Regions from separate parts of the Noviherbaspirillum album genome, predicted to be linked through region 1. Evidence: predicted binding sites of a transcription regulator. Region 1 holds the regulator's gene; each other region holds the start of a gene.
The links. The regulator FNR, encoded in region 1, switches genes on or off when oxygen is low (the NO sensors DNR and NnrR bind a similar motif). The targets are predictions, from matches to a motif close to TTGATNNNNATCAA.
Positions count from the first base shown of each region.

Region 1 (3,278 bases):
GGATGTCGTTCGCATCGCTGATCGGGCGCGACCTGGTCAAGCTGGACGTGATTCGCGACCGCGGCTCGATGGGCCGCGAAGTGGAGGACGGCATGATCGAAAACGTCTACCGCCTGCAGATCATGAATACCGACGAACGGCCGCACCGTTACCGGATTTCGGTCAAGGGCATCGACAGCATCGCGCTGGCGACGGAAGACGAAGTCTTGCTCGAGCCTACCGCTTCCCGCGCCGTGCCGGTCCGGGTGCGCATCGCCCACGGCAAGGGTGAAAAGGGATCGAACAAGATCTGGTTCGAACTGAAGGCGGAAGACGATGAACGGCTGCGGGTCGAGGAACAAGCGGTTTTCATCGTGCCCCGTTAAATACGAACCGGCCAACGCAATCAACGAATCAATGAAGGAGTGCATCATGCAATCGACAAATTCTCGCCGCGCCGCATCCAAGGTGTCCTCGGCACCTTGGTACGCCCATCGCTGGCCGTGGCTGCTGATGCTCGGCCCGATCATCGTGGTGATCGCCGGCATCCATACCACCTGGATTGCATTCACCCGGCAGGATGCGCTGGTGGTGGACGACTATTACAAGCAAGGCAAGGCCATCAACCAGGACTTGAGCCGGGACCGGGTCGCCGCCAGCATGAAGCTGCGGGCCTCGATCCGCTATGACGCTTCCTCGGGCCGGCTGCTCGGAAACGTGCGCAGCCTCGGCCAGCCCGTCGGAAGCTCGCTGACCATCAAGCTGGTGCATTCGACCCAGCCCCAGAAAGACGTTGTGCTGCAGGTGCAGCCGGATGCGGAAGGCAGCTTCGCCGTTGCGCTGCCGATGCTTGACCGCGCACGCTGGCAGGTATCGATGGAAGGTGCGGGCCGCAACTGGCGACTGCACGACGTCTGGGACTGGCCGGTGCAGCGCTCGGTCGAGCTGAGCGCCGACCGGACGGATTGATCATTCGGAAGTAGCGGGGCGAAATCTGGCGCCACCTCGCATAGCTGGCATAGCTGGCGGTGCCGGGAGGGGCAAGGAGTGCTGGAAGGCAGGCATGGGGCCATTCCCGATTTTGCGAGCGGTTTTCACGTGAATTCCCGTATTCGGGAATTCACGTATCACGCAAGGCTGCCAGAGCGAATCCGCTTTAATGGAAAACAATGCCTGTCCGTCGTTCATGGACAGGCAAGATGAGGAGGTGACAATGGCAAGACTGATCATGGCAGTCCTGTGGCCGTCGTTTCTGGTCGCTATTGTGGCCGAAGGTTTTTTCTTTTCACTATTCGACCCCCGCGACATCGCGATCGGCGGCGCGCATGTCGAATTGAATCCGCTCGGCGTCTACAGCCTGGGATTCTTCTGTTTCTGGGGATTCTGCAGCCTGGCAAGCATGCTGACTTGCTATCTGCTCAACGTGCCCGACGATAAAGGGCGGCGCGTTCCGCTGTAACCGTCCGGAAGGAGCCGGCGGCGCGTTTCAGGCGCAGGTCTGGGTGCCTGCGGCGACCGCCTTGAGCGTTACCGGTTCGAGCAATTCGAGGTCGCGGTTGCTGACCTTGATCCAGCCGCGCTTCTTGAATTTCGAGAGCAGGCGGCTGATGCTTTCAATCGTCAGCCCCAGGTAGTTGCCAATTTCCTCACGCGTCATGCGCAGCTGGAAGCTGGTCGAGGAGTAGCCCCGGATCGAATAGCGAGACGACAGGTTGGTCAGGAAAGCGGCGAAGCGCTGTTCGGCGCGCATGTTGCCAAGCAGGAGCATGACACTTTGCTCGCGCGTGATTTCCTGGCTCATCATCCGGTGGAAGTGGTGCAGCAGCTGCGGCATTTCCCCGAACAGGCCTTCCAGCCGCGAAAACGGGATTTCGCAAACCTCGCTGTCTTCCAGCGCGATCGCGTCGCAGTGATGACGTTCCGTGCTGATCGCATCCATGCCGAGCAGTTCGCCAGCCATCTGGAAGCCGGTCACCTGCTGGTCGCCGCTTGGGTTGACCTGGTGCGTCTTGAAGTGACCGAGACGGATCGCATACAGATTGGTGAACGGATCGCCGACGCGGTACAGGTGGCTGTCACGGGCGATCTTGCGGCGGCGGCCTATGATCTGGTCGAGACGGTCCATATCCTTTTCCTCGAGGCCCATCGGCAGGCAGATCTGATGCATGCTGCAAGCGGAGCAGCGTGCGCTGATTTCACGCGAACGGGATGTGGCGGGCTGGCGGACGAGGGCTTGTGCTTGTGTCATGACGGCGTTTCCTTGGAGTCTGGCAGCGGCATCGGATTTTCATCGCGGCTGCCGGTCGGTTTTGCAGTCATGTAGCAAGGGGTGTGCCAACGCTCGCGTCAACTGAAAAATATTAAAGCATTCCTCGCGCCGCAGGAGGGTTTGCCAGCGTTTGCCGGCGTTTGCCTATCCTTGGCGCTTCCGGCAGTCGCCTGGCCAACTCCTCATGTATTCCCGGTTGCGGGAATGATCTGTGCGAGCCCGGATGCTTCTTTCGCTGCTCCGTAAAATAAATCCGAACTGGAACGATCGGCAAAACACTTACTAGTGTGGCGCGCATGAACACCTTGTTATTCGCAGACGGGATGCTGGCTCCGGATCGGGTTCCAAATCCTGGATGAACCGAACTGACAAGGTGGTTCGGCATAACACCTATTAGCAGCAGACGTTGATCAATCCGAATTAATCAAGGAGAAAAGAAATGGCTTTACCAGTGCTCGGACTCGCAGGGATTACACGCGCGGGATTGGCCGCCGCTCCACAGGCAAGCGCCTTCGTGAAAAAGAATGGCGGAGAAATTGCGGACCTTACGGCCAACTTCTTCAAGAAAGATCACAACAAGGACAACCTCACCGGGAAAAACGGGGATAAGGGTTTGGTCAATGGTTTCAAAGACCTGATGAAGGACTTGGGACAGGGTAAGACGGATGCGCTTCTTAATATTCTGAAAAACGGCATGGGAATGGAGGACGAGGCGTTCAGCGCCTTTTCCAAACTATTCAAACAGGGCAATTTTTCAGGTATTCCCGCCAACGAGCTGTTCTCGGCGGGCAATTTCCTTTACAACATGGTTTCGTAGGCCCGCTCGCCGGCCTGTCGTTACAGGCCGTTTTTCGGGTCTTGGTTGCAGGCCATTGGCAGTCATGTGCGCGCATGACTTTCCGCGAAGAGTAGCCAATGCCGAACGCCAGGCGTGTCAGCTGATCAGCGAGCCTTCAGATTGAGGAAAAGGTTCGCTGCGAAAACCAGGATGCCGAGCGCAGCCACGATCTCCGATGCGGCCAGCACCGGC
Region 1 covers NZ_JAWIIV010000006.1:81,747-85,024, reverse strand. The annotation lists gene ccoG (cytochrome c oxidase accessory protein CcoG) at 1-365, shown strand, start outside; gene RY831_RS09325 (FixH family protein) at 412-948, shown strand; gene RY831_RS09320 (hypothetical protein) at 1,193-1,438, shown strand; gene fnr (fumarate/nitrate reduction transcriptional regulator Fnr) at 1,466-2,227, opposite strand; gene RY831_RS09310 (hypothetical protein) at 2,688-3,065, shown strand; gene RY831_RS09305 (hypothetical protein) at 3,191-3,278, opposite strand, start outside.

Region 2 (3,278 bases), on a different contig from region 1:
TTGAGCGGATGTCGATCGGCACCAGGGGGGCGATCTCTTTCCTCGGTCCGGAACGGCTTGCATCGCTTAATGTCATAACTGAAATTCTTCAGTTAACCTGCTGTCTGCACACCTCCGGATTCAAGTTCATCCATGCGTCACACGAGAAACATACCAGTCGAGCATTTCGAATTCCTGTTCGAGACATCTCCAGGTTCGTTTCTCGTCCTGCTGCCCGACGAAGAGTTCAGGATCGTCGGGGTTACAAACGATTATCTGCGTGACACCATCACGCAGCGGGAAGATATTCTTGGAAAGGCCGTATTCGATGCCTTCCCCGACAATCCCAATAGTCCCGAAGCGAATTCGACGGAGAACCTGGGCACGTCGCTGCGGCGGGTGGTCGCGACAAAGGCCAGCGATACCATGCCGATCCAGCGCTATGATGTGCCCCGGCGCGATGGCACGGGCTTCGAGCTAAGGTATTGGAGCCCGGTTAATACTCCGGTGCTGTCAGAAAGCGGGGAGCTGCTCTACATCATCCATCGCGTCGAAAACGTCACCGATTACGTGAGGCTTCGCGAGGAGAGCGAGGCCCGGCGGAAGAAAAGCGCCGAGTTGAGCGCGCAGAACGAGAAGATGGAAGCCGAGATCCTGCAACGTGGTCTGGACCTGGACGCGAAGAACAGGGAACTGCGGCAGGTCAATGAAACCTTGCTGCAGTATGCACAGGCGGCACGCGAAGAGGCACGCATGAAGGATGAGTTTCTCGCGATGCTCGCGCACGAACTGCGCAATCCTCTTGCCGGCATCTCGACCGCCCTGGAACTGCTTGGAATCGCCGCGAACGACTCGTCGAAAGCCAAGGAGCTGCGCGAGGTGTGCTATCGACAGCTCGACAACCTGACTCGCCTGGTCGATGATTTGCTGGATGTATCGCGCGTCAGCCGCGGCGCCGTATCCTTGCGCAAGGAACCTCTGGATCTGCGAGACGTCCTGGACAGCGCCCTGCACGCGGTGCGCGGCTTTCTGGACGAGCGTGGATTGGCGGTGAGCACCAGCATCAATCCCGGCAGCTACCGGATGACGGGCGACGCGACCCGGCTGGAGCAGGTGCTGAGCAACTTGCTGACCAATGCCGCCAAGTACACTGAAACCGGCGGCAAGGTCGACATCGTCGTGTCCAACGAACCAGTAGGGGGCGAGTCATGGGGCGTTCTGCGGATGAAGGATACGGGTAGAGGCATTCCTGGTGACAAGCTGTCCAAAATATTCGACATGTTCGTGCAGGTGGACACGGAAATCGACCGTGCGCAGGGAGGTCTCGGCATCGGTCTCACCCTGGTTCAAAAGCTGGTGGAGATGCACGGCGGGACCGTCGATGCATACAGCGAGGGAATCGGATGCGGAAGCACATTCACAGTACGCCTGCCCCTTGACGTCGGCGTCCCCCTTCCCGCACAACGTACCCGACGGGGAACGCTGCCCCTGGACATGGAGCAGGCCGCGGGTGCGCGAATACTTCTGATCGAAGACAACGTCGATGCGCGGGAGACGCTGAAAACCCTCCTTCAGGCATACGGATATGCCGTTGAAGTGGCCGAGACCGGTGAAGAAGGGCTGCGACAGCTGTTGAAGCACCGGCCGGATATCGCCATTGTGGACATCGGCCTGCCCGGGCTGGATGGCTTCGAAGTTGCCCGGCGCACGCGCATGGCGCCTGAGGGAAGCGGGGTCAAGCTGGTCGCTCTGAGCGGCTACAGCGGAACGGACACGGAAAGAAAAGCCGTCGCTGCGGGCTTCGATCTTCACCTGGTGAAGCCCGTGAATCCTGTCGAGCTCCCCAAGATTCTCGCTAAATATTCGAGCCGATCCTTTTAATAATTTCGATGGCTCCGGTAGTTCAGTGCTAAAAAGCTTCTCCTCCCTGGCCTTCCCGCCTTGATTGACAGGTCCATTCATGGCCTCGGAACAAGTTGACCTGGATCAATTAAATTTTCCATTGCCGCTTTTACCATCGCTGCCTGTGGATTTACTGCCGATGAAACGCGATGTGCTGCTCATGCAGGGATAGTGCACGGTCGTGGCGTGATTGCGTCACCGGACGACACGACCATTCCTGGAACCGCTCCGTATCTTGGCTTGGCCGACATGGCATCCGCTGCCATTCGATTTTTTGGTTTATTCGACTCCGCTAGGAAGCGCGCATGTGCATCAACCCTTCTTCCTCCATATCCTCGACTGCCTCCGAGCCTTTCGCAACGGGTATTGCTTTCATGGATGAATCCCATCAACTGCTGCACGCAAAGCTCGATCGTCTTTCCCTGGCTTCCGATGCTGAATTCACCGCGGGGTTCGAGTCATTGATTTGTCAAGTCCATGATCATTTCAAGGAAGAGGAACAGGCCATGAACGAGATTGGCTTTCCCGGGATTTCATGTCACCGCGATCAGCATGCCCAGGCGCTGAACGCGCTCGAGCATGCCCGCCTGCGCATCAAAGACGGTGCGGTTACGGAGGGAAGGGAAATCGCCGTGCTTTTCTCACGATGGCTGGGCTTCCATATCGCGACCATGGACAGAATGCTGGCGTCGGCGATGCAGCACGCCGAAGCTCTGGAACCGACCTGCGTCGCTTCCTAGGGGTCACTTGAGTTGTCGGCGACTTGCCTGCTGCCAGGCGGTCGGCGGCGGTTCCTCATGCGCAGCGTCGCATGTGGTCTTCCAGTACATGGTACATGGCACATGCACCCGATCGCATGTCATGGGCGAATCCGAGCTTTGACTATATTGCAAGGGCAACGACGGAGCCCGTCTGTCGTTGCGCGGGCATATAAGCCTGGCGCATGGCATTTATGAAGTTGCGCTGATAGGTGGAGGCGGCTGCCGCCGCTACACTGGCCTCACATCAATCAACTTCGTTAGGAGAAATTACCATGACTGCCATAACGATCGGTTCTTCGCGTTCCTATATCCGGAACGTCCATGCTGCCGTTCATGATCTCATCGTCGCATTGCTTGCACTGGACCGGAAACTCTCGGCACCAAAGAAAAAGCGCCGCCGGTCCGGCGGCGCCTCACTGCACCAGGCTTATGCGGATGTGCTTGCGGCGCAGGCCGTGTCCGGCGAAGCGGCGCAGCAGAGACGCTCTGCCCGAGACATTGCCGCCCGAGGCGATTCGCATGCGCTGCTGCCCTATTACCTGTGGTCTGCGCGCAGCTTTCAGGATTGAGCTGCGGTGCCAGGGCAATGACAAACAGGCACTGCCCGTTTACTTCAGCAGCGATGCGCGGCTGGCG
Region 2 covers NZ_JAWIIV010000020.1:56,313-59,590, forward strand. The annotation lists gene RY831_RS20975 (ATP-binding protein) at 133-1,860, shown strand; gene RY831_RS20980 (bacteriohemerythrin) at 2,187-2,621, shown strand; gene RY831_RS20985 (hypothetical protein) at 2,915-3,211, shown strand; gene RY831_RS20990 (MFS transporter) at 3,251-3,278, opposite strand, start outside.
Region 2: the regulator FNR is predicted to act here: its motif matches at 1,956-1,969, upstream of RY831_RS20980 (bacteriohemerythrin).

Region 3 (3,278 bases), on a different contig from region 1:
TGTCAAGCTGATGCACCGCACCACCCGGCATCTGACACTGACGGAGGAAGGCACGGTCTTCCTTGACCATTGCCGCAAGCTGCTGGGCGATCTCGATCATGCGGAAAAGATCATCGCCGAGGGCCGCCACAAGGCGACCGGCCACCTGGTAGTGTCGACGCCGGCGGCTTACGGCCGCAAGCATGTGGCACCGCATGCCCCGGCCTTCATCGCCGCCAATCCCGACGTCCAGATATCCTTCAACCTGACCGACCGCGTGGTCGACCTCGTGCGCGAAGGCTACGATCTGAGCATCCGCATCGGCGGCAACATCGATCCGAATTTCGTCGCCGTCAAGCTGGCCAGCAACCGGCGCGTGGTCTGCGGCACGCCGGAATACTTCGAACGCAATGGTATTCCGCGCACGCTGGAAGACCTGGAGCATCACAACTGCCTGGCGTTCAACCTGCAGGGCGGCCAGCAGCGCGGCTGGTATTTCCAGCAGAACGGCAAGCCGGTCACGATCAAGGTCGCCGGCAGCCTGGATTGCAATGATGGCGAACTGCTCCATCGCTGGGCTTGCGAAAGCCTTGGGCTGGCATGGCGCTCCACCTGGGAAATCCAGTCCGAGCTGGCATCCGGCCAGCTGATCACCGTGCTCGACGAATACGCGCTCGACAACTACGACATCATGGCGGTGTATCCGCAGCAGCGGCATCTGCCGGCGAAAATCCGCTTTTTCATTGACATGCTAAAGGCGGTTTATGCGCAGCCGGGTTACTGGAGACGCGCCTCTTGATGCGTTAGCCCGGCAATCGCCGGGCTCGGTATGACGTACCAAGTGTGGGTGGTACCGGTGGAACGGGAGAGATACGGGAGGAGTACGGGAGGGGGACGGCGGTACGCGGCTCCGACAGCAACTCGGTCAGGCCGCGCCCGTCTTATTGAGTAATTTCAGGAATTAACGGCGGAGTCCAGCGTCGGACGCCCCTTGCCGAGCACTTTGGCGAGATACGCCGGTTCGGCCGCGGGTTTGGCCGCTGCACAGTAGGCATCCGCGCCCGTTCCGGCAGGAGCCGATGCACGGGCACAATATGAGACCTCGGACATTGCTGGCGCGGCGGCACGGGCACAGTATGCCGTGTCCGGCATGACGGCGCGCGCGCAGTAAGACGCCTGCGGCGCGGCGACTCGGGCGCAATAGGCCGAATCAGACGCCCCGGCAGCAGGCTGAGCAACGCGGGCGCAATACGACGCGTCTGATGCCCGGGGCGTCGCTATCCGTGCGCAGTATGCGACGCTGCCTTCAGGAACGGCATCCGTTGCATTTTCTCTCAGTACGGCACGGGCGCAATAGCTGCCTTCGCCGGCGTCGATACCGGCGTCAAGGTGACCGAACTCCTGCTGGTAGAGGCTGCGGGTTTTCGCTGCAGCTTGGGCCAGGTTGGCGGCATCTTCGTCGCCGCGCATGCCGAAGTACGGGAAATGATGCAGGAAATAGCCGAACACCTGCTCGCAGTCTTGCGCGTATTTCATCGTATCCAGGATATGTCCGTGCCAGAATTTGTCGACATTGGAATCCGGCGTGATCGCCTCTTCGGGATACTTGGCAACCAGGGCGAGAAAGCGGCGGTATTCGAGTTCATGCCGGTCAGCTTCTTCCCGCGTCCAGCCATGTCCCTCCTTGGTATCCATCAACTTGAACTTGATCGGATCGAGGTCCAGGGCGAATACCGCCTCCGTCATTTGTCCGGCCGTCTTGTGTTTGCTGCCGCTGGCTGCCTGCTGATGCATATTCGCGCCCTCCAAGGAGTGTCATCAATCCCGTGCCATTCCATGACAGGTACGGGACTGAGAAAGTGAATTGATCGGAACGTCACGCTTCACGCAATTGCCATGTTGCAAATTAGAACCATTGAAAACATGAAATGTTGGTCTGGCAGCAATTACGCCCGGGAAAATATATCATTGCATTCTCGAGCCCAGCGGGCGGTGGAATTGACGTATCTCAAGCTTGCCTCATGCCGGGCCGAGGATGGAAAAAATGTCATTTAACTACATCGAGGCAAGGAAGGAAGTAGGTGAATATTGCGCAAACATTCAACTCTTTCAGGCGTATCAATCGTATTTTTTCGAAGCAATTCGTAGATGCATGGCGGCACGATTGACGTACACTGAGGCCTTGAACGCTTCAAACAATCAAGGTTTGAGAGCCCGCCGGCAGAAGCAGCAATGCAGGATAAAACAGATTTGCCCACCTGTTTCGGTGGAATCGAGACAGGAAGTGGTTTCAAGCAGATGAACAAAATTTTATGGGCAAGATGCGTATTTCACGCCGGTTTCTGATCTCCTTGCTAACCTCCCCGGCCTGGTGGCTGGGCGTTACGGGATCACTGCTTCTTCATATCCTGGTGACCCAGGTGGTCGAAGACAAGGCGAAGTCGCAGTTCGAGTACTTCGCCGACAATGCCCAGCTCGCCATACAGAACCGGGTGCGTTCCTACATCGATGTCCTGCGCGGCACGGCAGCCCTGTTCTATACCGCCGATCACATCAGCCGCGAGCAGTTTCGCTCCTATATCAGGGAGCTCAAGCTCGATGCAAGCTTCCCCGGCATCACAAATCTGAATTTTGCGCGTGTCCTCTCTCGCTCGGAAAAGGATGCATTCGAGAGCGCCGTCAGGCGCGACACCAGCCTGTCTCCGGGCGGCTATCCCGATTTCGCGATCAGCCCCGCGGGAGAACGCGATGAATACAATGTGCTGACCTATATCGAGCCGATGGAGAACAACCTGGTGTCGTTCGGCGTCGACATGGCTGCCAACGGCACAGCGGCGAAAGCGCTGGCGGTTTCCCGCGATACCGGACAGCTGGTTTCCTCGGGCAGACTGATCCGCATTTCGGGACCGCACAGCCACATCGGCCTCGCAATGCGCATGCCCGTTTACCGTCGCGGCATGCCGACCAGGACCGTGGCGCAACGCCGCGCCGCCTACTATGGTTCGGTGGGTGCCGGCTTCGACATCAACAAGCTGATGCTGGGAATGATCGACAAGAACATGCTCGGCACCATGCGCATCCGGCTCTACGATACCGGCTCGATGGGCGAGCCAGCCTCATCCTCGGCAGCCACGGGCCAGCAGCTGATTTTCGACAGCGCAGAAAGCCGGGGCGGGGATCAGCGCGAAAACACGGACGGCAAGGCAACGGGAGAGCGGTTCGCCGCAGGCGACCTGTTCGTCAAGCGCATCTCAATGACCGTGGGCCCGCGCGTCTGGGAAGCGGAAATCACCGCACCG
Region 3 covers NZ_JAWIIV010000023.1:71,214-74,491, forward strand. The annotation lists gene RY831_RS22450 (LysR family transcriptional regulator) at 1-778, shown strand, start outside; gene RY831_RS22455 (glycine-rich domain-containing protein) at 934-1,773, opposite strand; gene RY831_RS22460 (sensor histidine kinase) at 2,292-3,278, shown strand, end outside.
Region 3: the regulator FNR is predicted to act here: its motif matches at 1,978-1,991, upstream of RY831_RS22455 (glycine-rich domain-containing protein).